One region of the Sphingobium sp. KCTC 72723 genome, then DNA from elsewhere that is predicted to be linked to it. Evidence: riboswitches for the same ligand, from Rfam matches in the RefSeq annotation. Region 1 holds a riboswitch; the other holds the start of a gene.
The links. Region 1 has a riboswitch for cobalamin ahead of SPBM01_RS15480 (CbtB domain-containing protein). Riboswitches for the same ligand answer to the same signal wherever they lie in the genome.
Positions count from the first base shown of each region.

Region 1 (14,934 bases):
AGCGGCAGGCAGAGCGCCAGCGCAGCGCGCAGGCCGCGCATCAGTGGCGACCTTTCAGATGCGTGTCGAAAAAGCCGAAGGTCAGGTCGAGCGCACGGAGCGAGGCGGCACGGGTCGCATCGGCATTGGCTCCGATCCAGCTGTGGCCGACGCCGGTTATGATGTCGAGCGTGACTGGCACCTTCGCCGCCTTCAGCCGATCCGCCAGCAGGCGCGATTGTTCCACCGGCACCACCTTGTCATCGGTGCCATGGATCAGCAGCATCGGCGGGTCGCGGCCATCGACATGCGCGGCGGGACTGGCGGCGGCGATGCGGTCTGCCGGGCAGGCTGGCTTGGTGCAGTCGAGATAGGCATTTTCGGCGCGGGGCATGTTGCCATCGGGCATGGAGGCAAAGTCATAGACGCCATACCAGCCGACCCCTGCCTGCACGCAATCGGACTGGGTCGGGTTACTCTTGTCCGATCCGCTGGGCGCTGCGCCACATTGCAAGGCCGCGAGCGCCGCGAGTTGTCCCCCGGCAGAGCCACCCCAGACGCCGACATGCGCCGCATCAATGCCATAGCCTGCCGCCCCGGCCTTGAGGAAGCGGATGGCGGTGCGGACATCGTCGATCGCGGCGGGAAAGGGCGCTTCGAGCGAGAGGCGATATTCGAGCGAAGCGACGACATAGCCCTTTGCCGCGAGGGCGGACAGGACGGCGGGAAAATCGCTGAACGCGCCCGACTGGCGGGTGTGGCCGCCCATCCAGCCGCCGCCATGGATGTAGATGACGAGTGGCTGCGGACCCTTGGCATCGGCGGCGCGATAAAGGTCGAGCGTGATCGGGCGATAACCGGGGATGGTCGAAAAGGCGATGTCGGTGGTGGCAGTGACGCCGTTGGCAAAGGTCACGCGGCGGTCGGGCATCGGATCGCCCAGCGCAGGTTCTGGCGCGGTGGAGGGCAATTGCGCATGGGCGGGAACCGCTCCTGCCGCCAGAGCCAAAAGAATGACGCCCATCATGCTGGCTGCAACTTTGCGCATTGGCCTCTCCTGCTATATTATGTGCTAACTATTTCGTTCATTGGTATCGCGATTGGTGCGCCAGTACAAGATGCGAAGTTGGATGGCGTAACGCGCAGCGCGTCAGGCGCGGCACCAGCTTTCGATGATGTCGATAACCGACATGCGGCGACGGCCCAGCGCCTTTGCAGAGGACATGTCGCGATCGAACCCGAAGGAGAAGGTGTAGCGGTTGGAGACATTGTAGAAGCACAGCGCGCTGATGGTCATGTGCAATTCGACCGGGTCGATGCCCTCGCGGAAATGGCCGCTGGCCACGCCCTGCGCCAGGACGTCGCGCAAATTGTCGATTACCCGGCGGTTGCGTTCGCGGATGCCGGGAACTTCGCCGATATGCGCGCCGCGCAGGATATTTTCGTTCATCACCAACCGGACGAATTCGGGATGTTCGATATGATAGTCGAAGGTGGTGGTGATCAGGTCGCGCAGCGCCGCGTCGGGGGTCAGATGGTCGCGCTTCACCGCTGCATCCACTTCGCGCACGGCGGTATAGGCGCGTTCCAGCACGGCCCGATACAGGCCTTCCTTGCCACCGAAATAATAATAGATCATCCGCTTGGACGAATTGGTCCGTTCGGCAATTTCGTCGATCCGCGCGCCGCTCAATCCCTTGTCGGCAAATTCGCGGGTCGCCACGTCCAATATGTTGCGCCGGGTCTCCTCCGCCTCCACCGCGCGCGTGCTTGCCCCGCCCTCGATCGCCGTCAGCACCGCCTTTGCCACTCTTTATCGCTCCTTGTCCAAATCCTGCCGCCGGTCGTCAGGCGGGCATGTCTGCCCGGAAACGGGACTGCGCCGCCAGCCTTATCGTCGCATTGCCCGCACCATAGCCATCATAGCCACGCCGCTGGACGAATTCGAAGAAGAAACGTTTGGCAAAGGCGCGGCTGTAGAATTGGAAATATTCCTGATCGCCAATCCGGTCGTAGAGGATGTTACCCGCCGCCATCCGCGCGACCAGATCCGGGTCGAGACTGAAACGCGCAGCCAGATCGTCATAATAGTTGGCGGGAATGTCGAGCAGTTCCAGCCCGCGTTCGACCATGACGTCCCGCGCGGCAAATATATCGTCGCAAATGAAGGCGATATGCTGCACGCCCGCGCCCATATAATGGTGCAGGAAGCGCGAGGAGAGCGTTTGCGCCGCCGCCGATCCGTTCAGCGTGACGCGGAAACCACGATCGGGCGATTCCACCGCCTGGCTGTGAACGATACCCAAGGGATCTGCAATTTCCAGCTGGGGCGTCTTGGTCACGTCGAACAGGGCGAAATAATAAAGCAGCCAGGACAGAAACTCCTCATAGCCCATGGCCTGCGCGATATGGTCGATCCGGTCCAGTCCGGCACCGGGCTGGTCGGCGGGGGCAAGCGGTTCGAACTCCCGGTCCCACACCGCGTCCTGCGTGCCGGATTCGATGAAGTAGATGAGGCTGCCACCGACCCCGCGCACCGAGGGGATCTGCATTTCGTCGGATGCCACTGCCTGATCGAAACGCGGGATGCGCAGCGCGGCGGCCCGCTCCAGCGCGGCCGGTACGTCCCTGACCCGCAGGCCCAGCGCACAGACCGATGCGCCGTGGACGATGTCGTGACTATGCGCGAACCCTTCCGTCTCGCAATTGACGACCAGGTTGATGTCGCCCTGCCGCCAGCGAGTCACGGCTTTGCGCACATGGCGGCCGACCTTGGCAAAGCCCATGGCACCCAGCATGGTTTCCAGCATCGGCGCTTCGGTTTCGCTGGTCGCAAATTCGATGAATTCCACGCCGTCGATTGGGACGCGGGGCGCGATTTCAGGCGCGCGGGCGGACAGGCGGCGCGCTTCATCCTCCACCATGCGCAGCGAACGATAGCCATCGAGCGCGACCCCGGACGCGGAACCTGCACGGAAACGGTCGTTGAAGATTTCCAGCGACAACGGCCCGGCATAGCCGATGTCGAGCAGCGCGCGGACATAGTCGGCAATGGGCAGGTCGCCCTGCCCCGGCATGTTGCGGAAATGGCGGCTCCAGTAGAGATAATCCATGTCGAGCGCGGGGGCGTCGGCAATCTGGACGATGAACAGCTTAGCCGGGTCGATGGTCAGGATCGAGTCGGTCGGCACCTTGCGCGCGAGCGAGTGGAAGCTGTCGAGGATGAGGCCGACGGCCGGATGATCGACCGTGCGGACGATTTCCCACGCATCGCGGTGGTCGAACACATGCCGCCCCCAGGCGAGGGCTTCATAGCCGACGCGCAAGTTGCGCTTGTCCGCGCGCTGCCCAAGTTCGGCGAAATCATCGACGATCCGCTGCCGGTCGCCCAGCGCCTGGGGCGAGACGTTGGAGCAGATGAGGACGAGGTCAGTCCCCAATTCCTGCATGATGTCGAATTTGCGCTCCGCCCGGTCGAACGTCTTGGCGCGCAGGTCGCCGGGCATCCCTTCGAAATCGCGGAACGGCTGAAACAGGGTGCAGGTCAGGCCATGGTCGCGGATCATCGCGCCGACTTCACGCGGTGAACCATTGAAACCGATCAGGTCATTTTCGAAAATTTCCACCCCGTCGAACCCGGCAGCGGCGATCGCCTGCAACTTCTGGTCCAGTGTCCCGCTGACCGAAACGGTGGCGATCGACGTCTTCATGGCTTTGCCCTTCTTTGCATCCTCGAACGTCGTGTACCATCTAGTACAACAGGTGAGAAGGGCTAATGCACAGCGTCCATAGTCGTTACGCCCGTGCGTTGATGACCGACGACAATTCCAGTTCCAATATCTCCACCACCGCCCGCACCTTGGGCGAAAGATGCTGGCGCTGGGGATAGACGGCCCAGATCGGCTCATCCGCAGGCTGGCAATCGGTCAGGATCAGGTCGACCATGCCATGCCGCAAATAAGGCAGGATGTAGAAATCGGGCAACTGGCAGATGCCCAGTCCCGATATGCAGGCTTCCATCACCGCATGGCCGCTGTTGCAGCGGAAGCGCCCGCGCGGATAGTGCGCCACATCCTGATCGCCGACGCGGAAATGCCAGGCGTCGCTGCTGCCGACGATCAGTTCATGCGCCGCGAGTTGATCGACGCGCGCCGGTTTGCCCGCCCGCGCCAGATAGCTTGGCGCAGCGCAGGTGTGGAGCGTGCGCGACGCCACCCGCCGCGCGATGACGCGCGGGTCGGACACAGCGCCAGTGCGGATGCCCAGATCATAGCCCTCCCCCACCAGATCCACGACCCGGTTCGACAGGTCTATCGTCACGTTCAGCCGGGGATGGTGCATGGCGAAACGGCGGATGATCGGCGCGACGAAACGCTCGCCCATCGCGGTCGAGCAAGTGACGCGCAATTCACCCTGCGGTTCGCCCTGCTCGCCGATCAGGGCAATGGCCTCGTCCCGTTCCTGCGCAATGTGGGCGCAGCGTTCGAAAAAGACCCGGCCCGTGTCGGTCAGGCGGACCGTGCGTGTGGTGCGAAAGAAAAGCTGCGCCTGCACCCGCTGTTCCAGCGCGATGATCGCCCGGCTGACATGCGTGGGCGACATGCGGATCGCCTTTGCCGCCCGCGAGAAGGAACCCGTCGTCGCCACGGCGATAAATTCGTCTATCCCGTCCCATTGCGACATCGCTGTTGCGCCCTATTTCAGCAGCACCAGTTCTTCCGCCATGCTGGGGTGCAGGGCCACGGTGTCGTCGAAATCCTGCTTGGTGAGGCCCGCCTTTACCGCGATGGCCGCCGCCTGAAGGATTTCGGGCGCGTCCGGGCCGATCATGTGCAGGCCGACGACCCGGTCGGTCGTGGCGTCCACGATCATCTTGTAGAGCGCCCGTTCTTCGCGCCCGGCCAGCACATTTTTCATCGGCCGGAAGTCGGACGTATAGACCTTGACCGTGCCGAGCCGGTTCTTGGCTTCCGCTTCGGTCATGCCCACGCCCGCGAGCGGGGGATGGCTGAACACGGCGGATGGCACGCAGCCATAATCGACAGTCCGTGGGTTATCGCCGAACACCGTGTCGGCAAAGGCATGGCCTTCGCGGATCGCCACGGGGGTCAGTTGCAGCCGGTCGGTCACGTCGCCCACCGCATAGATGCTCTCGCAACTGGTGCGGCTATAATCGTCGACCTTGATCGCGCCCTTGTCGCTTAGTTCCACCCCGGCGGATTCCAGGCCCAGCCCGTCGAGATTGGGGGTGCGGCCGGTCGCGAACATCAGCACGTCGCAACTGACCGGGTCGCCATCCTTGAAATGGACGTGAAGCGAGCCGTCCTTGTCCTTTTCGATCCGCTCCATTTGCGCGTTGAAGCGGAAATTGATGCCCTTCACCGTCGAAATCTGAAGCAGGCGATCGCGGATGGATTCATCATAGCCGCGCAGCAGCGTGGACGATCGGTTGACGATCGTGACATGGCTGCCCAGCTGATGGAAAATCCCGGCAAATTCATTGGCGATATAGCCGCCACCGACGATTACGATGCGTTTGGGGCATTCGTCCAGATGGAACACCTCGTTCGACGTGATGCCATGTTCGGCGCCTTCGACATCGGGGGTGACTGGCCAGGCACCTGTCGCCACCAATATATATTTCGCCGTGATTTCCCGCCCGCTCGCCAGCTTGACGGTATGCGGCCCGGCGACCGTCGCCCGTTCACCGATCAGTTCGACCTTGTTGCTGTCGAGCGTGTTGCGATACAGCCCCTCCAGCCGGTCGACTTCCCCCAGCACATTGTCCCGCAACGTCTGCCATTCGAAACCGCAATCCGGCACGTTCCAGCCGAAACGCCGCGCATCTTTGAGATCCTCGGCGAAATGCGCGCCATAGATGAGCAGCTTCTTTGGCACGCAGCCGCGAATGACGCAGGTGCCGCCGACGCGAAACTCCTCCGCCACCGCAACCTTTGCGCCATGGGCCGCCGCCACGCGGGACGCGCGCACGCCGCCCGACCCTGCACCGATGACGAAAAGGTCGAAATCATAATCGCTCATGCCTGTCTCCGCTGGCCGCGCTCGGCTCATCGCCCGCATATGGAGGCTGGCGTGGCGGGTTACAAATGGCTTTTATGCAGCTATCGCCCCTGCCGCTGGAGCAGGCGTTCGGCGGACCAGCCGAACGCGATGCCGATGCCGCTCCACAGCACCATTTGGGTGGCGATGGAAGCGACGCGGAAATCCCATAACAGGGTGGCGGGAAAGTCGGCCGGCACTTCGTTGACGCTGGGCAACAGCCATTGGGTGAGCAGCATCAGCCCAGCGTAAAGGGCAATGGCGGCCAATGTCGCATCGAACGCGCTAAGGCTGCGCCGCATTTGGGTCCGCAGTCTGGCTGCAACGACAGCGGCGGCGAGCGACAGGGCGATCATGGCGAAATAGGCGGCGGTGCGGATGCCGACCGTGTCGTGGCTGCCGACCGCAGGGGGTGTCTGGGGATATTTGATCCCCGGCACGATCACCACGATCACGAAGGCCAGCCATGCCAGCAACAGCGCGAAGCTGCGCGGTCCCAGGCGCGCGACGCGGCCATAGCCATAAGCGAACACCAGCGAGAAGATGCCGCCGACCGCCGCGCCGTAAAGCGTCATCGCGGTGAGCAGGCCAGCGCCCTTCTGCGTCGCGCGGCTGACCAGTTCATCGTCCATGCCCGGCATGGCGTGAGTGGCGTGAGCGGCGTGACCGCGATGTTCAAAGGCGATGGCAAGGTCGACCTGCGGTTCGGCAAGGACGCGCGCGCACAGCGTGGCGAAAAGGGCCGCGAGGATGCCGACCAGCATCCCGCGCCACAGCAATTGTTTCGTCATGGCCGCGCGTCAGTGGCAGGGGAAGCCGAGGAGGTGGCGACCGTCATGCACATATTCATGGACATACATGCCATCGAAAAACGCATAGGCACCCTGTTCGGTGCTGACGAAATAGAGAAAGATCGTGGCGATCAGCGTGCCGAACAGCGCCCAGGGCAGGATGTCGTCCAGCGGGATGGCGTTACCGCCGGAAATGGGGATGAAAGCGTCGTCGAACGATGCGGCAATGGTCGCCATGGTCATACTCCTTTGGGGATTTCGCGTCCCGTGCAGATCAATGAGTCCGGCAGGAAGGTCTGGCTCTCGACGGCGACAGGCGACGACGATAACAGTGGCGCGACCGCGCCGGAATTACACCGGCTTCTTCCTGATGGACGCTGGCCCTTCTTTGGACGGGCGGGGCGGCGGGGTCAACCTGTCTTGCCGGAGTCGATGCTGACGACCACCCTCATCCTGATCTGCGCCGGGACCACGCGGATGGCCCGAACCGGCGGCTTTGCCGGACCGGACGAACCGCTGGACGCGGGCGGGCGGCGCGATGCGGCACGCGCCGATCATGTTGGCGCGACGCTGATCGGGTGCAGCCCGGCGCTGGCGGCGCAACAGACGGGGCAGGCTATGGCATTGCCCTTTACGGTCGAAGCGGCGCTGGTCGAGATCGACCATGGCCAATGGACCGGGCGAACATTCGATGCCGTGCCTCCGCAAGCGCTGCGGGAATGGATCGCCGACCCCGCCAGCGGCGCGCCCGGCGGCGAGACGATGGCGCAGGTCCAGCAGCGGATCGGCCCGTGGGTCGATCATGTCGCGGGGCTGGCCGGGACGTGGTGCGCGATCACCCATCCTATGGTCGTGCGCGCGGCACTGGCCCATATCCTCGACGTGCCGCCGCGCGCGATGCTGGCGATCGACCTCGCCCCGCTTTCGCGCACGCGCCTGTCGTTCAACCGGGGCTGGCGGCTTCAGGGGATCGGTTGAGGAGGGCCATGCGCAGGCATTGGCACACGATCTGGTCGCGTTGATTGCGCAGCCGGTGCGTGAAGGTGACGATGCCCGCGCCGGGGCGGGACTTGCTGGGCTTGAGGTCGCTCACGTCGCTTTCGCAGCGCAGCGTGTCGCCGATGAACACGGGGTTGGGCATGACGAGTTTGTCATAACCCAGATTGGCGACCAGCGTGCCAAGCGTCGTGTCGCCCACCGACAGTCCGATCATCAGCGCAAAGGTGAAGGTGCCATTGACAAGAATCTGGCCGAACTCGCTGGCCTTCGCGAATTCCGCGTCCAGATGCAGCGGTTGGGGGTTGTGGGTCATGGTGGTGAAAAGGACATTGTCCGTTTCCGTCACGGTGCGGCGAATGTCGTGGATCAGCGTGTCGCCAATCTGCCACTGGTCGAAATAGCGTCCGGCCATGTCGTGATTTGCTCCTGTCGTTTCGGAACTTTACAAAGTTCGTCCATGTGGCTGTTATGGGATTATGAAGTTCTGTTTGTATTCAATGGGTTATAGAGAAAAGGCGAAATGTCGCACAGTGGGCAACAGAGGTTTGGTTTGCGGCATATCATTTTGTTTTTTCAATGCGTTATGATCGAATAACTTCAACTGATCCTCCTCTTGCAGGCAGGGCTGTCGCATATGGAAACATGCCCTCTTTCACCGTCACCCTGAACTTGTTTCAGGGTCCATTTCTCCACACCAAGCAGTTGTTCGTGACGAGAAATGGATGCTGAAACAAGTTCAGCATGACGATTGAACGTGGGACGTTTTCATATGCGATAGCCTGCCCTTGCAGGAAGGGAGACGATTCCGACCCTAGCTTTCGACCTTCTCTATCTTCACCAGCAGCGTGCCTTCGCTCACCTGACCGCCTTCAGCGGCGTTCAATTCCGCGACCGTCCCGTCGAAGGGTGCGGTCAGGCTATGTTCCATCTTCATCGCTTCCAATGTGACGAGTTTCTGGCCCTTCACCACCGCGTCGCCCGCCGCGACCGACACGGCGATGATGCGCCCCGGCATGGGGGAAAGGATCGCGCCGTCGGAGGCAGTGGCGGAGGCGCCGCCGTCCACACGCCATGGCTGCATTTGCCATACCTGACCACCCTGCGCGATCAGCACATCGTCGAGCGCGCGCGCATCGCCTTCGCGGGGATCGAAGGCGACCGTTACCGCTTCGCCGTCGAGCAGAAAGGGTGCCTGCGCCCGCACCGGCGCGTTGAGGCGGAAGCCCGCCAGCACGCCACCGGGCGTCAACGCCGCCGCCGCATCTGCCAACGCTTCGGCATCGGGATGATGCGCTGGCATCAGCGCGTCGCCTTCGCGCCCGATCAACCCGGTATCGAGCCGGGCGGCGACAAAATCAGGATGCTCCAGCGCCTTCACCAGAAACCCGGCATTGGTCCTGACCGGCCAGATCGCGCTGTCGTCCAGTGCCGCCGCGAGCGTGGCGCGGGCGCCTTCACGGGTGGGGCCATGGGCGATCATCTTGGCGATCATCGGATCATAGAAGGGCGAAATATCCGCGCCCTGTTCGACCCCGGTGTCGATCCGGCACCCCGCGCCCAGATCGAAAGTGTCGAGCCGACCGATGGAGGGGAGGAAGCCCTTGGCCGGATCTTCGGCATAGAGCCGCGCTTCCATGGCCCAGCCATTGATGGCGAGTGCATCCTGCTGTTTGGGCAGCGGTTCGCCCGACGCGACGAGCAATTGCCATTCGACCAGATCGACGCCAGTGATTTCCTCCGTCACGGGATGTTCGACCTGCAACCGGGTGTTCATTTCCATGAACCAGATCCGGTCCGCGCGCAGCCCTTCGCTGCCATCGGCGATGAACTCGATCGTCCCTGCGCCGACATAATCGACGGCTTGTGCCGCGCGCACGGCGGCGGAGCAGATCGCCTCGCGCGTCGCCGCGTCCATACCCGGCGCAGGCGCTTCCTCGATCACCTTTTGGTGGCGGCGCTGGAGCGAGCAGTCGCGTTCGAACAGATGGACGACATTGCCATGACTGTCCCCGAACACCTGCACTTCGATATGGCGCGGGTTGGTGACCCATTTTTCGAGCAGGACATGGTCGTTGCCGAAACTGGACGCCGCTTCGCGCTGGCACGAGGCAAGCGCGTCGGCGAAATCGGCGGGCGCATCGACCTTGCGCATCCCCTTGCCGCCGCCGCCCGCGACTGCCTTGATCAGGACAGGATAGCCGATGGCGTCGGCTTCGGCGGCAAGACGTGCAGGCGACTGGTCCGCGCCCAGATAGCCCGGCGTGGTGGGAACGCCAGCGTCCTGCATCAACTGCTTGGCCGCGTCCTTCAGGCCCATCGCGGTGATGGAGGACGGGTTGGGACCGACCCAGATCAACCCCGCGTCGATCACCGCCTGCGCAAAGGCAGCGTTTTCGGACAGGAAGCCGTAGCCGGGGTGGATCGCCTGCGCGCCGCTTTGCCGGGCGGCGGTGATGATGCGGTCGCCGACAAGATAGGATTCACGCGCGGGCGACGGGCCGATATGGACCGCTTCGTCGGCGTCGCGGACGTGGAGGGCATCGGCGTCAGCGTCCGAATAGACCGCAACGGTGCGAATGCCCATCGCCCGCGCCGTGCGGATGATACGACAGGCGATTTCGCCGCGATTGGCGATGAGAAGGGATTGGATCATGGCAGACGTCCTTCTACCTCCCCGGAACGGGGAGGGGGACCAGCCGAAGGCTGGTGGAGGGGTTGGCGCTCACGGCACGCGGAAACGATGGCGATGACGACAGTATCGACAGATTGCAGGACTTTCTTTGCGGGAATGCGGAGAGTGTCGAACCCGCGCTCGCTCATATGGGCATCGCGGACGGCGTCGCTATCCGGTTGATCGCCGCGATTATGAACCTCGCCGTCGATTTCGATGGCAAGCCTTGCGGACAGGCAGGCGAAATCGAGACTGTAGGGGCCGACCGGATGCTGGCGGCGAAATTTGAAACCGCCGGGACGCTGGCGCAATGCGCGCCATAGTATCACTTCAGGCAAGTTGCCGGAGCGGCGTTCGCGTCTGGCCATCCTGATCGTCGCGGAGTTAGTGTTGAACACCCCTCCACCACCCTTCGGGCGGTCCCCCTCCCCGTTCCGTGGAGGTATGGCGTTGTCCTCTACGCCCACCCCCATCACATCCGAAACACCCCGAATTGCGCCTTGTCCGGCACCGGCGCGTTCAGGCAGGCGGCGAAGGCCAGGCCCAGCACGTCGCGGGTTTGCGCCGGGTCGATGATCCCGTCGTCCCACAGGCGGGCGGTGGCGTAATAGGGGCTGCCTTCTTCTTCATATTTTTCGCGGACCGGCGCCTTGAAGGCTTCGGCTTCTTCCGGCGTCCATTTGGCCGCATCGCGGTGGACGGTGGCGAGGACGGAGGCGGCCTGTTCGCCGCCCATCACGCTGATCCGCGCATTGGGCCAGGTGAACAGGAAGCGGGGCTGATAGGCGCGGCCGCACATGCCGTAATTGCCCGCACCGAAGCTGCCGCCGATCAGCACGGTGACTTTTGGCACTTGCGCGGTGGCGACGGCGGTGACGAGTTTTGCGCCATGTTTTGCAATGCCTTCCGCCTCATATTTGCCGCCGACCATGAAGCCGGAGATGTTCTGAAGGAACAGGAGGGGGATGCGGCGCTGGCAGGCCAGTTCGATGAAATGCGCGCCCTTGACTGCGCTTTCGCTGAACAGCACGCCGTTATTGGCCAGGATCGCGACCGGCATCCCCCAGATATGGGCGAAGCCGCAGACGAGCGTCGTGCCGTAGAGCGCCTTGAATTCATGAAATTCACTGCCGTCGACGATGCGGGCAATGACTTCGCGCACGTCATAGGGCGCGCGCACGTCCTGCGGCACGATGCCGTAAAGCTCGGCGGCGTCATATTTGGGCGGGCGCACATCATGCAGGTTGAGGTCGGGCGTACGATCGGGTTGCAAGGTTGAAACGATATCGCGCACGATGGTCAGCGCATGATCGTCATTTTCGGCGACATGATCGACCACGCCGGATTTGCGCCCGTGCAGGTCGCCGCCGCCCAGATCTTCGGCGCTGATGACTTCGCCCGTCGCTGCCTGCACCAGCGGAGGACCGGCGAGGAAGATCGTCCCCTGATTGCGGACAATGATGCTTTCGTCGGACATGGCGGGGACATAAGCGCCGCCCGCCGTGCAACTGCCCATGACGCAGGCGATTTGCGGGATGCCGCGCGCACTCATGCCCGCCTGGTTATAGAAGATGCGGCCGAAATGATCGCGGTCTGGAAATACCTCCGCCTGATTGGGCAGGTTCGCGCCGCCGCTGTCGACCAGATAGACGCAGGGCAGGTTGTTTTCGAGCGCGATTTCCTGCGCGCGCAAATGCTTTTTGACGGTCAGCGGGTAATAGGTGCCGCCTTTGACGGTGGCGTCGTTGCAGGCGACCATGACCTGACGCCCCGACACGCGACCGATGCCGGCGATGATCCCCGCGCCGGGGACTTCGTCGCCATACAGGCCGTTGGCGGCAAGCTGGCCGATTTCGAGGAAGGGGGAACCGGGGTCGAGCAGGCGTTCGACCCGGTCGCGGGGGAGCAGCTTGCCGCGCGCGGTGTGCTTGTCGCGGGCGGATGCGGAGCCGCCCTGCGCGGCGTCGGCGACCCTGGCGTGCAGTTGATCGGCCAGCGCGCGGTTATGCGCGGCGTTGGCGCGGAAGGTTTCGCTGTCGGGCGCGATTTTGGTGTCGAGGATGGGGGCGGTCATGTGCTTCTTTCTATCCTCTTGTCTGGGGCAACTGCCCCTTGCTGCCCTCTCCGCGCAGGGGCGATCGCATGTGATTTTTCTTTATCTATCAACGTCATGCTGAATGTGTTTCAGCATCCATTTCTCGTCCCAAACCATGGCTTGACCCGGCAAAATGGACCGCTTCCATATGCGATGGCCCTGCCCCTTCTCGAAGGATCATGCGCCGATCACTTCGCGGCCAATGAGCATCCGGCGGATTTCGTTGGTGCCAGCGCCAATGTCGAGCAGCTTGGCGTCGCGCAGATAGCGTTCGACTGGCCAGTCCTTGGTATAGCCTGCCCCGCCCAGCGCCTGCACCGCTTCCAGCGCGACCTTCACCGCATTTTCCGACGCCAGCAGGATCGCGCCCGCCGCGTCGAAGCGAGTGGTGCGGCCAGCGTCGCACGCGCGCGCCACGGCATAGACATAGGCCCGCGCGCTGTTGAGGGCGACATACATGTCGGCGATCTTGGCCTGCATCAGTTGAAAGGTGCCGATTGCCTTGCCGAATTGTTTGCGGTCGCGGACATAGGGGATGACGGTGTCGAGACAGGCCTGCATGATGCCCAGCTGTATGCCCGCCAAGACGGTGCGTTCATAGTCCAGGCCGGACATCAAAATGCCCACGCCGCCATTCACCGCCCCCATGATATTGTCTTCCGGCACTTCGCAATCGTCGAAGATCAACTCTGCGGTCGGGCTGCCGCGCATTCCCATCTTGTCGATTTTCTTGCCGATGGAAAAACCCTTCATGCCGCGCTCGATCAGGAAGGTGGTCAGCCCCTTTGCGCCTTCTCCGGTGCGGGCATAGACGACGAGCGTGTCGGCTTCGGTCGCGTTGGTGATCCAATATTTGGTGCCATTGAGGACATAGCGGTCGCCGCGCTTTTGCGCCTTGAGCGTCATCGAAACGACGTCGGACCCCGCGCCCGCTTCCGACATGGCGAGCGAACCGACATGTTCGCCGGAGATGAGTTTGGGGAGATATTTCGCCTTTTGCGCGGGGCTGCCCCAGCGGCGGATCTGGTTGACGCACAGGTTGGAGTGCGCGCCATAGCTAAGGCCTATGGAGGCGGACGCGCGAGCGACTTCTTCCTGCGCGACGACATGGTCCAGATAACCCAGACCCAAGCCGCCAAATTCCTCCTCCACGGTGATGCCGTGCAGGCCCAGCGCGCCCATGGCGGGCCACAGGTCGCGGGGAAACCAGTCCTGCGCGTCGATCTGTGCGGCCAAAGGCGCGATCTGCTCCGCCGAAAAACGCGCGGTGGTGTCGCGGATCATGTCGGCGGTTTCGCCCAGGGCGAAATCGAAATCGGTCATCGGGCCTCTCCTGCTTATGCTCCCAGCATAGCGTGGTGCGGCGCAGACGCAAAATTGACTGTGCGCAACCAGTGTATAGATAGGGTCTATGATCGAACGCTATCTGATCCGCTATTTCCTGGCCGTGGTGGAGCATGGCAATTTTTCCCGCGCGGCGGCGATGTGCCATGTCGCGCAACCCACGCTGTCAGTTGGCATCGCCAAGCTGGAGGCGCTGCTGGACCGCGCCCTGTTCACGCGGACCAACCAGCGGGTGGAATTGACCGAAGCGGGATCGCGCTTTCTGCCTTATGCGCGGCGGATCGAGCGGGAGTTTAATCTGGCGATGGGCGCGATGGCCGATGTGGCGCAGCAGCGACCGATGCGGCTGGGGGTGCTGAGCAGCATTGCGGGCGACATGGTGGCGCGGGCCAGCCGGGCGTGCCGCGACGCGCTGCCCGGCCCGGTGGAGATCGTCTTTGCCAATGAACGCGATCTGGCCGGGCGGCTGGCGCGCGACCGGCTGGACGTGGCGCTGACGATCCTGCGATCCGACGCGCAGCCCTATGCGCAGCAGGTCGTGATGGAGGAAGGCTATGCGATGGTGATGGCGCGCGATCACCCGCTGGCGGGCCGCGCGCTGCTCCATGCCGAGGAACTGGCGCATGACACGATGATCGTGCGCCGCCATTGCGAAGTGCTGTCGCAGACCAGCCGCCATTTTCTGGAACGCGGCGTGCGGCCGCATTTTTCGTTGCGCACGACCAATGACGAGCGGGTGCTGCAAATGGTCGGCGCGGGGCTGGGCGTGACGCTGATGCCCGATTGCTATCGCAGCGCGGACGTGGCGCATGTGCCGATGGCCGGGTTCGATCATCGCCGCACGCTGGGCTTTCTGATGGTGGACGATGCGGTGCGTGACCATCCGTTACTGCGCGCGATTGCGCAGGAATTGGCGACCGTCAGCGCCTAGCCCTCTATTCAGCGTCGGGCTGATTCTGCGGCGCGGCGCGCGTGAAGGCGTCGAGCGCAAGGCA
Region 1 covers NZ_CP060388.1:3,152,000-3,166,933, reverse strand. The annotation lists gene SPBM01_RS15515 (carboxylesterase/lipase family protein) at 1-41, opposite strand, end outside; gene SPBM01_RS15510 (alpha/beta hydrolase) at 41-1,027, opposite strand; gene SPBM01_RS15505 (TetR family transcriptional regulator) at 1,130-1,789, opposite strand; gene SPBM01_RS15500 (bifunctional sugar phosphate isomerase/epimerase/4-hydroxyphenylpyruvate dioxygenase family protein) at 1,827-3,689, opposite strand; gene SPBM01_RS15495 (LysR family transcriptional regulator) at 3,775-4,662, opposite strand; gene gor (glutathione-disulfide reductase) at 4,675-6,021, opposite strand; gene SPBM01_RS15485 (CbtA family protein) at 6,102-6,830, opposite strand; gene SPBM01_RS15480 (CbtB domain-containing protein) at 6,840-7,067, opposite strand; cobalamin riboswitch at 7,102-7,232, opposite strand; gene SPBM01_RS15475 (histidine phosphatase family protein) at 7,263-7,808, shown strand; gene SPBM01_RS15470 (MaoC family dehydratase) at 7,774-8,241, opposite strand; gene SPBM01_RS15465 (acetyl/propionyl/methylcrotonyl-CoA carboxylase subunit alpha) at 8,641-10,482, opposite strand; gene SPBM01_RS15460 (endonuclease domain-containing protein) at 10,479-10,868, opposite strand; gene SPBM01_RS15455 (carboxyl transferase domain-containing protein) at 10,973-12,574, opposite strand; gene SPBM01_RS15450 (acyl-CoA dehydrogenase family protein) at 12,773-13,918, opposite strand; gene SPBM01_RS15445 (LysR family transcriptional regulator) at 14,007-14,870, shown strand; gene maiA (maleylacetoacetate isomerase) at 14,875-14,934, opposite strand, start outside.

Region 2 (14,934 bases), 1.0 Mb from region 1:
CGGGCGCCAGCATGAAAGTGGAAGGGGCGCTGGGTTCTCCCCTGGCGGTGGGATCGCGCCGGGGCGAATTGACGCTGGGACCGGACCGATTCTTCGACGGGCGCATGTTCGACCCGGAACGGATCGAGGAGTTTCTTGCTTCCTTTCCGCCGCTGCGTTGAAAAAGCCGTGAAAATTGTGCCTTGCAACATGATGCGATTCGCGGGATAAAGGCATTGTCGCGCGATGAAGCGCGTTTATACGGATGTGCGTTCCCAAGGGCGGGACTGCCATCCCCATCCACATCGCAGCAAAGCCGCTGACCGGACATGCCATAGGGCGTCGTCCGGCCTGCGGCTTTTTTTCGTGTCCAATTCCGTTTTCTGGGGACGTATCATGGCAACTGCTTATTGGGATCGCGACAAGGAGGGTGAGCAGCCCGCCGTCGCGACCAGCTTCTGGAAGGCCGGCCACACGCCGACCCTTATCGCCGCTTTTCTCTATTTCGACCTTGCCTTCATGGTGTGGGTCTTGCTGGGGCCGCTTGCCCCGATGATTGCCACCACGCTGGCGCTGACCCCGGCCGAAAAGGGGCTGATGGTCGCCACGCCGACGCTGATGGGCGCGCTGCTGCGCGTGGTCAACGGCCTGCTGGTCGACCGTATCGGCCCGAAATTGTCGGGCGCGATCAGCCAGGTGATCGTCATCGTCGGCTTGTTCACGGCCTGGATGATGGGCGTCAGCAGCTTTGAAGGCACGCTGGCGCTGGGCGTCGTGCTGGGCTTTGCGGGGGCAAGCTTTGCCATCGCGCTGCCGCTGGCCAGCCGCTGGTATCCGCCCGAACATCAGGGCAAGGCAATGGGCCTGGCCGGTATGGGCAATAGCGGCACGGTATTGGCGTCGCTGTTCGCCCCGGTGCTGGCCAAGCTGTTCGGCTGGAACGCGGTGCTGGGCCTGGCCTGCATCCCGCTGTCGATCGTGTTCGTGGTCTATATGATCATGGCGAAGGACGCGCCCAATGCGCCAGCACCAAAGAAGATCGTCGATTATTTTCAACCGCTTAAACAAGCCGATGCCTGGCTGCTCATGGCCTTTTACGCCGTCACCTTCGGCGGTTTCGTCGGGCTGGCCGCTTCGCTGCCCATCTACTTCACAGACCAGTTCGGCCTGACGCCGATCGTGGCGGGGTACTGCACCGCAGGCTGCGTGTTCGCCGGGTCGCTGGTCCGTCCGATGGGCGGGGCGCTGGCCGACAAGATCGGCGGCGTGAAAGCGTTGATGATCGTCTACATCATTGCCGCCATCGCGCTGGCCGGGGTCGCTTATGCCACCACCCTGCCTGCGGCGCTGGGCCTGTTCGTCCTTGCCATGCTGGCGCTCGGCACGGGCAATGGTTCGGTGTTCCAACTGGTGCCGCAGCGGTTTCAGGCCGAAATCGGCGTGATGACCGGGCTGGTCGGCATGGCTGGCGGCATTGGCGGCTTCTACCTTGCCAGTTCGCTGGGCTTTGCCAAGCAGCTGACCGGCAGCTTTTCCGCCGGGTTCCTGATCTTTGCCGGGCTTTCGGTGCTGGCCTTCGTCGGCGTCGCGCTGGTCAAGGCCCGCTGGCGCGCAACCTGGACCACGGGCGCACGCATCTGATTTGACGAGTTTGGAGGGGCGGGGGCGGACCTTCCCAAGGAAGGCCGCCTCCTTAACAGTGTCGCAACATCATCCAGGGGGGATGAATTTCCATGAAATATATGATCGCAACGGCGGCCACATTGGCCGTCGCAGGGAACGCCATGCCTGCTGCACATGCTCAGGACATCGTCCTCAAGCCCGTCGCCGAAGCCCGGCTGCGCTACGAACAGGCCGACCAGAAGGGGCTGGCGAGCGAGCAGTCCGACGCGCTGACCGTGCGCGCCCGTGCTGGCCTGACCGCCAGCAGCGGCGCGCTGTCGGCGACCGTGGTGGGGCAGGGGACGCTTGCGGTCATCGACAAATATTATGACGGCCTGAATGGCGCTGCGACTCGGCCGATCGTTGCCGATCCTGAAAATATCGCGCTCTACATCGCCCAGCTGCAATATAAGACCAAGACACTGACACTCACCGGCGGGCGGCAGAAAATCGCGCTGGATGACGAACGCTTCGTCGGCAATGTCGCCTTCCGTGACAACGGCCAGACGTTCGACGCGGTGCGCGCCGAACTGACCCCGGCCAAGGGGCTGAAGGTGGACCTGTCCTACGCCTGGAGCGTGCGCACCATCTGGGGTTTTCAGGGCAAAAATGCGCGGCAGCAGGCGGTGAGCGGCGACAATATCTTCGCTAACCTGTCCTACGTCACGCCCATCGGCGCGCTGACCGGCTTTGCCTATCTCGTCGATCAGGATGAAGCCGCGATGCAGGGCTTTCGCATGTCCAGCCAGACCTATGGCGTGCGGCTGGCAGGCGCGCGTCCGCTGTCGAAGGTGGCGAAGCTCAGCTACCAGCTCAGCTATGCGCGCCAGTCGGACTATCACCGCAATCCCAACGATTACAGCGCCGACTATTGGCTGGCCGACGCGACGCTGGACGTGAAGGGATGGAAGCTCAACGCAGGCTATGAAGTGCTGGGCGCGAGTCGGGGTGCCGCTCTCACCAGTTTTCAGACGCCGCTCGGCACCAATTTCAAGTTTCAGGGCTGGGCCGACAAGTTTCTGATCACCCCTGCCAATGGCATCCGCGACCTGTATGTCGGCGGCGGTTATGGCTGGAAACAGCTGGGTCCGCTGTCGGGCGTGGCGTTGATGGCGACCTGGCATCGCTTCGACAGCGACCGGCTGGACCAGCATTATGGCAATGAGATCAACCTTATCGCATCGGCGAAGGTGAAAAAGACGGCCCTGTCCGTCCGCTACGCCCGTTATGATGCCAAGGTGACGGCGACCGACACTCACAAACTGTGGATTCAGGCCGACTGGGCCTATTGATCGACCGCGAACGGAATCGCTTGAGCGTGTCGGCGATTCCGTTTATGGTGCAATGCAAGAGGACAGAGTTGTCCTTCCAACCATAGCCAATATGATCCAGGGACGGGTCGTTGCGGCACTTATGATGGCAAAGCCGCCATCCTGACTTCCGGTTCTAACCGGGGGTCAGGATGGCGGCTTTTTTGTTTTCTGGAGTGACGAGGATGGAATTTCAGGACGGAGTGAGTCCGGTGACGGACAGCGGGGACGACATCCTCGTACCGATGGACGATGTGCGCGAGCATCTGGTCGTGGTCGGCAACGGCATGGCCGGGTGCCGCGCGGTGGAAGAATTGCTGGCGCGCGACGCTGGACGCTACCGCGTCACCATCTTCGGCGCGGAACCGCATGTGAACTATAACCGCATCATGCTGTCGCCGGTGCTGGCGGGCGAAAAAACGTTCGATGACATCGTCATCAACGACCGCGCCTGGTATGCCGACAATGACATCGAACTGATCGTCGCGGACCCGGTGACCGCCATCGACCGCGCAGCCAAGAGCGTCACTGCCAATAGCGGCCGCACCGTGCATTATGACAAGCTGCTGATCGCCACAGGGTCCGACCCGTTCATCATCCCGGTGCCGGGCAAGGATCTGCCCGGCGTCATCAGCTTCCGCGACATGCAGGATGTCGACACGATGCTGGCGGCGGCTGAGGCTGGCAAAACGGCGGGAGGCGGCAGCGCCGTCGTGATCGGCGGCGGCCTGCTGGGGCTGGAAGCGGCGCACGGGCTGACGTTGCGCGGCATGAAGGTCACCGTCATCCACCTGATGGACACGCTGATGGAACGTCAGCTGGACGAAGCGGCAGGCTGGCTGCTCAAGAGCGCGCTGGAAGCACGCGGCCAGACGATCCTGACCGGCGCGAACACTGCCGAAATCTTTGGGCAAGGCAAGGTCGAGGGCGTTCGTTTGAAGGATGGCCGCGAAATCCCCGCCAGTCTGGTCGTGATGGCCGTGGGCATCCGCCCGTCCACTGCGCTGGCGCGCGAAGCGGGGCTGGCGGTCAATCGCGGCATCCAGGTCGACGATCATATGGTCACCAGCGACGTTGACGTGCTGGCGGTCGGCGAATGTGTCGAACATGACGGCAATGTCTACGGCCTGGTCGCGCCGCTGTGGGACATGTGCCGCAGCCTGGCCGATGGCCTGACCGACCGGCACACAGGCTATAAGGGCAGCGTGACCTCCACCAAGCTCAAGGTTGCGGGTCTGGACGTGTTTTCCGCCGGCGATTTCTCCGGCGGCGAAGGGTGCGAGGATATCGTGCTGCGCGACGCTTCGCGCGGCGTCTACAAGCGCGTAGTCGTCAAGGACGATCGCGTCATCGGCGCGGTGCTGTATGGCGATACCGCTGACGGTGGCTGGTATTTCGACCTTCTGAAAAAGGATGAGGATGTCGCCGACATTCGCGACCTGCTGATCTTTGGCCAGTCCTTCGCCTCTGGAGGAGGCGTGATGGACCCTAAGGCGGCCGTTGCAGCGCTCTCGGACGATGCCGAGATTTGCGGCTGCAACGGCGTGAGCAAGGGGCAGGTCGTCGCCTGCATCGAAAAGGGCGCGTGCAGCCTGGACGCGGTGCGCGCGGGCTGCAAGGCTTCGGCCAGCTGCGGCAGCTGCACGGGGCTGGTCGAAAATATCCTGGCGCTGACGCTGGGCGACGATGTCCAGTCCGGGCCGAAGACGATGTGCAAATGCACCAGCTTTGGCCATGACGATGTGCGCCGCGAAATCGTGGCGCAGGACATGCGTTCCATCCCCGAAGTGATGCAGAAACTGCACTGGTCCACGCCCGACGGCTGTTCTTCATGCCGGCCTGCGCTCAATTACTATCTGCTCTGCGCGCTGCCCGGCGTCTATGTCGACGATCAGCAGAGCCGCTTCGTCAACGAACGGATGCACGCCAATATCCAGAAGGACGGCACCTATTCGGTCGTTCCGCGCATGTGGGGCGGCCTGACCAACCCGCGCGAATTGCGGGCGATTGCCGACGTGGTCGAAAAATATGACGCGCCGATGGTGAAGGTCACCGGCGGCCAGCGGCTCGACATTTTCGGCATCAAGAAGGAAGATCTGCCTGCCGTCTGGGCGGATCTCAATGCGGCGGGCATGGTATCCGGCCACGCCTATGGCAAGTCGCTGCGCACCGTCAAAACCTGCGTCGGGTCCGAATGGTGCCGCTTTGGCACGCAGGATTCGACGGGCCTTGGCGTCAAGACCGAGCGGATGACCTGGGGGTCGTGGATGCCGCACAAGTTCAAGATCGCGGTGTCGGGCTGCCCGCGCAATTGCGCGGAAGCCACGATCAAGGATTTCGGCATCGTGTGCGTCGATTCGGGCTATGAACTCCATGTCGGCGGCAATGGCGGCATTCATGTCCGCGTCACCGATTTCCTGTGCAAGGTATCTACTGAGCAGGAAGCGCTCGATTACTGCGCCGCCTTCACGCAGCTTTACCGCGAGGAAGCCCGCTATTTGGAGCGCACCGCGCCTTGGATCGAACGGGTAGGGGTCGATTATGTCAAAGCCCGGATCGCGGACGATGACGCAGGCCGCGAAGCGCTGCGCGCCCGTTTCCTCTATTCGCAAAGTTTCAGCCAGGACGACCCGTGGGCGCAGCGCGCCGCCGGTGCCGAAACCGAGCTGCACCAGCATCTCCAGCCCATCTCCATCGCTGCGGAGTGAATGACATGACCGACTGGATCGACATCGGCACATTGGCCGACATTCCCCAACGCGGCGCGCGCACCGTCCATATCGGCGGCGAAAAGGAAATCGCCGTTTTCCGCACCGGCGACGACCATGTGTTCGCGCTGATCAACGAATGCCCGCACAAGAAAGGGCCGCTGAGCCAGGGCATCGTCCATGGCCACAACGTCGCCTGCCCGCTGCACAACTGGAACATCGCGCTGAAAACCGGGGAGGCGCAGGGCGAGGATAAAGGCTGCACCCCCACGATCGCGGTGAAACAGGAAGATGGCCGCATCCTGATCGCCCGGCCTGTTTCGATGAAGGATGCGGCGTGAGGAAGCACAACCAAAAGCCCCTCCCCTTCAGGGGAGGGGTTGGGGTGGGGGCGTGCCTGAGACGCTGCGCCCGATGGATAGCCCCCACCCCCGTCCCCTCCCCTGAAGGGGAGGGGCTATAATGGCCGAACCTATCCGCACCACCTGCGCCTATTGCGGCGTCGGCTGCGGCATCGCGGCGACGCCGACCGGCAGCCGCGCCGTGACGATCAGGGGCGACGAAGCGCATCCGGCCAACGCCGGAAAGCTGTGTTCCAAAGGCACGCATCTGGGCGAGACGGTGGGCCTTGAAGGCCGTTTGCTCCATCCCATGATCGGCGACAAGCGCGCCAGTTGGGACAAGGCGCTCGATCTTGTGGCCAAACGTTTCCGCGAAACCATCGCCAGACATGGTCCCGACAGTGTCGCCTTCTACGTCTCCGGCCAATTGCTGACCGAAGATTATTATGTCGCCAACAAGCTGATGAAGGGCTTTATCGGGTCGGCCAATATCGACACCAACAGCCGCCTGTGCATGTCGAGCGCAGTCGCGGGCCACAACCGGGCCTTTGGTGAGGATGTCGTTCCCGCCAGCTATGACGATCTGGACGAAGCGGACCTCATCGTGCTGGTCGGGTCCAACACCGCCTGGTGCCACCCGATCGTCTATCAGCGAATCCAGGCCGCCCGCGCCACGCGCGGCACGAAACTGGTGGTGATCGACCCGCGCCGCACCGAAACCTGCGAAGGCGCGGACCTGCATCTGGCGCTGAGGCCCGGCAGCGACGTCGCGCTGATGAACGGGCTGCTCGCCTGGATGGATCAGGCGGGGCAACTGGACGCGGATTTCATGGCGCGCAGCGTCAACGCGCCCGACGGCTTCTGGGACCATATCCGCACCGGCCATGACCTGTGGACGACGGCCAAGGCGTGCGATCTGCCGCCCGCCATGCTTCAGCAATTTTACGAACTGTTCGCTGCGAACCCGCGCACCGTCACGATGTTCAGCCAAGGCATCAACCAGTCGATTCGCGGCACCGATCAGGTCAATGCGATCATCAACGTCCACCTCGCCACCGGCCGCATCGGCAAGCCGGGTGCCGCGCCCTTTTCGATCACGGGTCAGCCCAACGCCATGGGCGGGCGCGAAGTCGGTGGCCTTGCGTCCACGCTGGCGGCGCATATGGATTTTGCGCCGGACAATGTCGCGCGCGTCGGCCGCTTCTGGGCCGCGCCGACCATGGCGACCAGGCCGGGGCTGAAGGCCGTCGACCTGTTTCGCGCGATCAACGAAGGGCGGATCAAGGCGCTGTGGGTGATGGCGACCAACCCCGCCGTTTCGCTGCCCGACGCCAATCGCGTCCGCGAAGCGCTGGAAAGCTGCCCCTTCGTCGTCGTGTCGGACGTGATGGCCACCACCGACACCGCCGTCCACGCCCATGTCCGCCTGCCCGCCGCGGCATGGGGCGAAAAGGACGGCACCGTTACCAACTCGGATCGCACGATCAGCCGCCAGCGCGCGCTGCTGCCGCTGCCTGCCGAAGCGAAACCCGACTGGTGGATCGTGACGGAAGTCGCGCGGCGCATGGGGTTTCGCAATGCTTTCGCTTATGATCGGCCCGCCGACATCTGGCGCGAACATGCGCGCCTGACTGCTTATCAGAATGACGGCGCGCGGCTGCTGAACCTGCGCGGTCAGGCGACCATGGGCAACGAAGCCTATGACGCGATGGAACCGTTCCGCTGGGGCGACACGCCCTTCGCCGATGGGCGTTTTTCGACTCCCGATGGCAAGGCGCGGCTGCTGCCGGTCAGCCAGATGGATGTTCAGGCACCGCTGCGCGACTGGCCGATGACGCTGAACACCGGGCGCTATCGCGACCAGTGGCATACGATGACTCGCACCGGCCTGTCGCCCAAACTGGCGCGCCATCGCGAGGAACCGCTGGTCGAAATCCATCCCGCCGACGCCGCCGCGCTCGGTATCGCCGATGGCGATCTGGCCCGCGTCGCCACGCCGCAGGGCGAAAGCCTGTTCCGGGCGGCGATCAGCACTGGCCAGCGCGTTGGTGAAATATTCACCCCGATCCACTGGACAGACCAGCAATCGAGCGGGGGGCGCACGGGCTTGCTGCCCCGCCCGTTGGTCGATCCCCATTCGGGTCAGCCGGGCTTCAAATCCACGCCCGTTCGCGTCGAAAAAGTCGCTACCGAATGGAAAGGCTTCCTCATCCTGCGCGGCGACGAACCCGTGCGCGTGCCATGCCTGTGGGCCACCCGCATCACCGTACCGGGCGGCGCGCTGTATGAAGTGGCGGGCAATGGCGATGCGGCGCGGCTGGAAGCCTGCCTGCCCAAGGGTGAGCGCGTAGAGGCGATCGACCAGACGCGCGGTACGCGCCGCGTCGCGATCATCCGCGACGGCAAGCTGGCGGGCGTGCTGATCGTCACCCGCACCGGCATATTGCCGACCCGCGACTGGCTGATCGGCCAGTTGGCGGTCGAAAGCGTCGGTGCATCGGTGCTGGCGGCACGTGGGCCGGGCAATCAGCCGGATAAGGGCGCAATCATCTGCGTCTGTTTCGACATCGGTTTGAACACTATCGTCGCCGCCATCCGCAGCCAGCAACTGGTGGACGTGCCTGCCATCGGTGCAGCCCTTGGCGCAGGGACCAATTGCGGTTCCTGCCGCCCCGCACTTGCCAACATCCTTGCCCAGACTCGACAGGAGACGCTCCATGCAGCCGAATGAACTGATCGCGCGCGGCGAAGTCTGGCTGGTCGGCGCGGGGCCGGGTGACCCGGATCTGCTGACGCGCAAGGCGGAAAAGCTGATCTGCGCTGCCGACATCGTCTTTTACGATGCGCTGGTCGGGCCGGGCGTGCTGGACCTTATCCCCGATGACGTCGAGCGAGTGAGTGTGGGCAAGCGTTCGGGCCGCCACAGCAAGCAGCAGGAAAGCATCAACGATCTGTTGCTGGCCGCCGCGCGCGCGGGCAAGCGCGTCGTCCGGCTGAAGGGTGGCGATCCGTCGATCTTTGGTCGTTCGGCGGAGGAAATGGATCATCTGGGCGAAGGCGGCGTGCGCGTGCGCATCTGCCCCGGCATCACTACGGCCAGCGCGGCGGCGGCCAGCGGCCACGCCTCGCTCACTCTGCGCGGCAAGGCGCGCGGGCTGACGCTGGTGACGGCGCATCTGAAAGCGGGCGAACCGCTCAAGCTGGACTGGGACGCACTGGCCCGGCCCGGCGGCACGCTGGGCATCTATATGGGCCGCGCGGCGGCAGGCGAAATCGCGCGCAGCCTGATCGGTGCGGGGCGTGACCCCGAAACCCCGGTGATGGTCGCGGTCAACGTCTCGCTGCCCGGCGAACGCCTCATCCGGGGCAAGTTGTCGGCGCTCGCTTTTCTGGTCCAGACGATCAGCGACGAAGACCCGACGCTATTGCTGATCGGCGAAGCGGTCGCAGGCAATGGCGTTCCAGTGGAAGTTGCGGCGCGCGTGGCCGCGACGGTTTGATCCAGCGAATCACAACCCCGCCAGATCCTCCGGCCGGTTGATATTGGGCAGTATCAGCCCCGGCATATCCACCACGCGCGCGCCGATCCGATCGACAAAGCCCCGGATCGAACGATTATTCTCCTCCGCCAGCTGCGCGTCCAGCACATCGGCCAGCGTCACTGGCCACCAGCCCAGCAAAGGCTGACCTTTAAGGATCGCTGCCTCTGCGCCGATCAGCGCCACGGGCAGATCCGCCGGATAGAGCGGCATGTCGCATCCGTTGGTCAGCACCCCGGCAAAACCTTCCGCGCGCGCATGATGCAGCGCAGCGTTCAATCCCCCCAATGGTCCCAAGTCCGGCGCGGGCCGATCTGCCAGGCCACCCTCACGCCCGCAAATCACGATGCTTGCGACATGCGGCGCAAGTCCTGCCACCGCATGGTCGATCAGCGTCCGCCCGTCCGGCATCACCGCCAGCGCTTTGTCGCTGCCAAAGCGGCGCGATCGTCCACCGGCCAGCACCGCGCCCAATATCCCTGACCCTGCCATATCGCCCCGCACATGAATGTCCCAAGCCGATAGCATATGAGTGTCATGGTCACCCCCGTCAAAAAGCGTGCCGGACCTGCATGGCATTGCGTTGCGGCACGCCGGGCCATAGGGTCGCTTCATGCCCGCAGCGCCGCCGATCCTGTCCGTTACCTTCGGACACCCCACATCGTGACGCACCATTCGCCCGATGTCCCCTTCACTCGCCTGACCCCGGACGGTCAGGCCGATCCGGTCGCCCGCGCGTTGGCGCAGGAAGTGCCGATCGCGGTCGAGTTTAACGGCGTCGGCTATGCGGTGTTGATGGCGACCCCGCATGATATTGGCGATCTCGTGCTGGGCTTCGCGCTGGCCGACCGGCTGATCGGACCGGACGACGCGCCCTTCGCCGTCGATGTCCATGATACCGGGCAGGGGATGGTCGCGCGCGCCACGCTGCCTGCCGACCGGACCGATGGTCTGCTGGACCGGGTGCGGCACCGCCTGTCGGAATCGGGGTGCGGCCTGTGCGGCGTTGAAAATCTGGAACAGGCGATGCGCCCGCTGCCGCCCGTTACGGCGCAATCACGCGCAGAACCCGCCGCCATTTTCCGTGCGCTGGGTGAACTGGCTGCGCACCAGCCGCTTAACGCTGCCACCGGCGCGGCCCATGTCGCGGCTTATGTCGGCGCGGACGGGACGATCGGCTGCGCGCGCGAAGATGTCGGGCGGCACAATGCTTTCGACAAGCTGATCGGGGCGATGAAACGCGCAGGCACCGACTGGGACGGTGGCTTTGCCTTGCTGTCGTCGCGCTGTTCCTATGAACTGGTGGAAAAAGCGGTGCTGAGCGGATGCCCGCTGCTCGTCACCATTTCCGCGCCCACCGCGCTGGCAGCCCAGCGTGCGGAACAGGCCGGGCTGCCGCTGGTCGTGCTGGCCCGGCCCGACGCGCTGTTGCATCATGGCAACGCTTTGCGGCCTTAGCGACACGGGCGGCTTGGCACCGCTCCACCTTTCCCCTAGAGCGCGCGGCGCAGGGGCGGTTCATCGTCCTTGCAATAGATCGCGCCGGTGCCTCGCAAGAGGCTGAAAACGGGAATGTGGTGCGGGCGGGAAACTGCCCTATTCCACGGCTGTCCCTGCAACTGTAAGCGGTGAGCGCGATGCACAGAGGGTTTCAAAGACCCGGTCACTGAACCTTTTGGGTTCGGGAAGGCTTGTGCATCGCCGCTATGACCCGCGAGCCAGGAGACCTGCCGGCGTCTGGTCGCTCTTGCCCTGATCCAGGGGATGGTCATGGCACGGTGGTTTTCCGTCGAGCGACGCTATGCGGCCGGGGCCGCATCGTGCCGTGCGGCGGGGGGTGGCGTCATCCTGCATCGCGGCGCGACCGTTGCGAAACGGACGCCCCGGCCTTGAAGTCGCACATGACGCTCAGGGCTATTATCATGGTAAAAACAGGGATTTCTCTTCTCGCGCTGCTGGCGGCCACGCCTGCTTTGGCACAGGATGACAATATCGTCGTCACCGCGTCGGGCATTGCCCAATCGCGCGACGAAGTCGGCCAGGCAATCACCATCATCGATGCAAAGACGATCGACACGCGGCAGGCGGTCGATGTGGTCGATCTGCTGGCGACCACGCCGGGGGTCCGCTTCAACCGCAATGGTTCCACTGGCGGCGTGACCGGCGTGTCGCTGCGCGGCGCGGAAACGACGCAGACGCTGGTGCTGATCGACGGGGTCAAGGTCAACGACCCCAGCGGCATTGGTGACGGCTATGATTTCGGCCATTTGCTGACCGGCAATATCCGCCGGATCGAAGTGCTGCGCGGCTCCAACTCGGTCGTGCATGGCAGCCAGGCGATCGGCGGCGTGGTCAACATCATGACCGGCGTGCCGGCGGAAGGTTTCGGGGCCAACGCCTCGGTCGATTATGGCTATAGCGATACGCTGAACGCGAAAGCAGATGTGTCTGGCACCAGCGGCATGGCGTCGGGCGGCATTGGCGCAGCCTATTTTCGCACCGATGGCATTTCGTCGGCTGTGGGTGGCACGGAAAAGGACGGCTATGAAAATATCGCCACCAATGCCCGGCTGAAACTGGCGTTCAGCGACGCGCTGAGCCTCGATCTGCGCGGCTATTATATCCATGCTGACCTCGACTATGACAGCTTCTTCGGCGCGCCTGCCGACAGCAGCGACGTGTCGAAAATGGACCAATATGTCGGCTATGCGGGCCTCAACCTTGCCCTGCTCGACGGTCGCCTGACCAGCCGCGCGGCGGTGACTTACTTGCGCAACGACCGCGACTATTATTTCGTGCGCGGCACCGACGCGGATTATGGCTATTCCGGCACCAACCTGCGCTTTGAATATGAAGGCGTATATGCCCCGGTCGATCAGGCCAAGCTGGTGTTCGGCTATGAACATGAGCGCCCCGATTACGACTTCTTCGGTTTCGGCAGTACGTCGTCGGCGAAGATCAATATCGACAGCGTCTATGCGCTGGCGATCGTCAAGCCCTTGACTGGCCTGTCCGTCACTGGCGGCGTGCGCCATGACGACCATAGCCAGTTCGGCGGCGCAACCACGTTCGGTGCGAACGCCAACTACACGCCCAATGCGGGCGCGACCAATGTGCGATTAAGCTATGGCGAAGGGTTCAAGGCACCCTCGCTCTATCAGCTTTACGACACATTCAGCGGCAACAGCGCGCTGCGCCCCGAACGATCGAAAAGCTACGACATCGGCTTCGACCAGAGCCTGGACGGGGAGCGGGCGATCCTGTCGGTCACGGCGTTCCTGCGCAACACCACTGACCAGATCAATTACGACAATGCGACCTTCAGCTACAGCAACCTCGACCGCACCCGTGCCAAGGGCGTGGAAGCGAGCATTGCGCTGAAGCCCGTGGACGCGCTGACCGTGACCGGCAGCTATAGCTATGTCGATGCGCGCGATCGGTCGGGTGGGGCTACGGATGGCAACCTCCTGCCGCGCCGCGCGGTCAACGCGGTCAGCGTCTCGGCAGACTATGTCTGGTCCTTCGGCCTGTCCACCGGCGCGACGCTGACTATGGTGGGCGACAGCTTCGACAATGCCGCCAACACCCGCCGCCTCGACGGCTATGCGCTGGCGGGCCTGCGTGCCGCGTTGTCGCTGGGCGAGCATCTGGAAGTCTATGGCCGCATCGACAATCTGTTCGATGAAGCCTACGCCACCGCCTATGGCTATGGCGTTTATGGCCGCTCCGCCTTTGGCGGCGTGCGTGTCCGCTTCTGACGGGGGACAAGGGGGGACGGGCGCGCAGCCCGTCCCTTCACTTATGCGCGTTCAACCGCGCAATGATACCCTGCGCCGCCTGCACATAGGCCGGGCCGCCACATACGGTCCAGCTTTGCGGCACGCTGATGCGCGGCACGGATTTCAGCGCGGGATGCTGGAGCATCTCGGTCCCCTGATCGACCACCGCCACGCTGCCGCTTTCGACGATCAGCCAGTCGGGCCGCGCCGCGACCATCGCCTCCAGCGGCACCTGCGCCAGCGCGGGCTTGCCCAATTTGCCTGCCAGATTCACAAGGCCCACCCGGCGCATCAGGTCGTCGACCAGCGTGCCGGTGCCGGTCATATAGCCGCGCCGCTGATAATAGGCCGCTACCCCGCCACGCTTCGCTTTTGGCAGCGCTGCCAGATCGCGGTTCATCCGCGCGATCAGCCGCTCGCCGCGCTCAGGATGCCCCACCGCCCGCGCGACCTGCCGTATCTGATCGAGGATCGCGCTATAGCTGTCCGCACTGGCCAGCCCCAGCATGGTCCATTGCCCCGGCGGCGCGCCCGCGACCCTGTTCGGCCCGATGGGATAGCCCAATATCAGGTCGGGCCGGATCGCCAGCACCTCCTCCGAAGCGCGCCGCAGCACGCGAAGCCCAAGTGCAGCCTCTGCCGCCGCCGACAATTCGGGATCGCGCGCATTGCTGCTGAGTGCCGCAATCTGCCCCTTGTCCGCCAGCGCGATCAGATACTGGTCGGCACAGACATTGAGCGACACGATCCGGCGTGGCGCAGCATGGGCCGCGCTGGTGAGTGTCAGGGCGGCCGCTGCAAGGGTCAGGAAACGGGTCATGGAGCCTGTCTGTTAGCACGTCATGTTCTTGCGAAGGCAGGAATCCAGTCCCACCGTCAGAACTGGGTTCCTGCCTTCGCAGGAACACCCTGCTTTGCCAACCGCCAAGGCGCTCACAAATGACCGTCCGCCGCCATCCTCTCCTCATCCCCGCGCTGCTCCTCATTCTGCTCGTCGCGGCACTGGGGTCGGTGCTGCTGGGCGCTGTCGCGATCAGCCCGGCGCGCATCCTTGCCGTCCTGACCGGCGGCGGAGACGATATCGCGCGCGCCATCATCCTGGACCTGCGCCTGCCGCGCCTGCTGCTGGGCCTCATCGTCGGAGCCATGCTGGGCCTGTCGGGTGCGGCGTTGCAGGGCTATCTGCGCAATCCACTCGCCGAACCCTCGGTGCTGGGTGCATCCAATGCAGCGGCGCTGGGCGCGGTGTGTGCGCTCTATTATGGCATCAGCGCGCTTCACCCGCTCGTCCTGCCGATGCTCGCCATCACATCTGCGCTCGTCGCCATTGCTGCCCTGTTCCTGCTGGCCGGATCTTCGGAAAGCCCGCTCACCTTGATCCTCGCCGGAATCGCGGTCGGCACGCTCGCGGGCGCGGGGATCAGCCTGTCGCTCAACCTGTCGCCCAATCCCTTCGCCGCGATGGAAATCATGAGCTGGCTGATGGGCAGCCTGGAAAACCGCAGCTATGTCCATGTCGCTGTCGCATTGCCCTGCGTCGCGATCGGCGCGGCGCTGCTGCTGGCCGACGGGCGGACGCTCGACGCCCTGACATTGGGGGAGGAAGGCGCGCAGGC
Region 2 covers NZ_CP060388.1:4,189,527-4,204,460, forward strand. The annotation lists gene SPBM01_RS20390 (ABC transporter substrate-binding protein) at 1-161, shown strand, start outside; gene SPBM01_RS20395 (nitrate/nitrite transporter) at 376-1,620, shown strand; gene SPBM01_RS20400 (alginate export family protein) at 1,713-2,933, shown strand; gene nirB (nitrite reductase large subunit NirB) at 3,137-5,659, shown strand; gene nirD (nitrite reductase small subunit NirD) at 5,665-6,000, shown strand; gene SPBM01_RS20415 (nitrate reductase) at 6,122-8,731, shown strand; gene cobA (uroporphyrinogen-III C-methyltransferase) at 8,718-9,500, shown strand; gene SPBM01_RS20425 (molybdenum cofactor guanylyltransferase) at 9,510-10,031, opposite strand; gene fdhD (formate dehydrogenase accessory sulfurtransferase FdhD) at 10,068-10,997, shown strand; cobalamin riboswitch at 11,066-11,289, shown strand; gene SPBM01_RS20435 (TonB-dependent receptor plug domain-containing protein) at 11,462-13,297, shown strand; gene SPBM01_RS20440 (ABC transporter substrate-binding protein) at 13,335-14,138, opposite strand; gene SPBM01_RS20445 (FecCD family ABC transporter permease) at 14,258-14,934, shown strand, end outside.
Region 2: another riboswitch for cobalamin. It lies ahead of SPBM01_RS20435 (TonB-dependent receptor plug domain-containing protein); the one in region 1 lies ahead of SPBM01_RS15480 (CbtB domain-containing protein).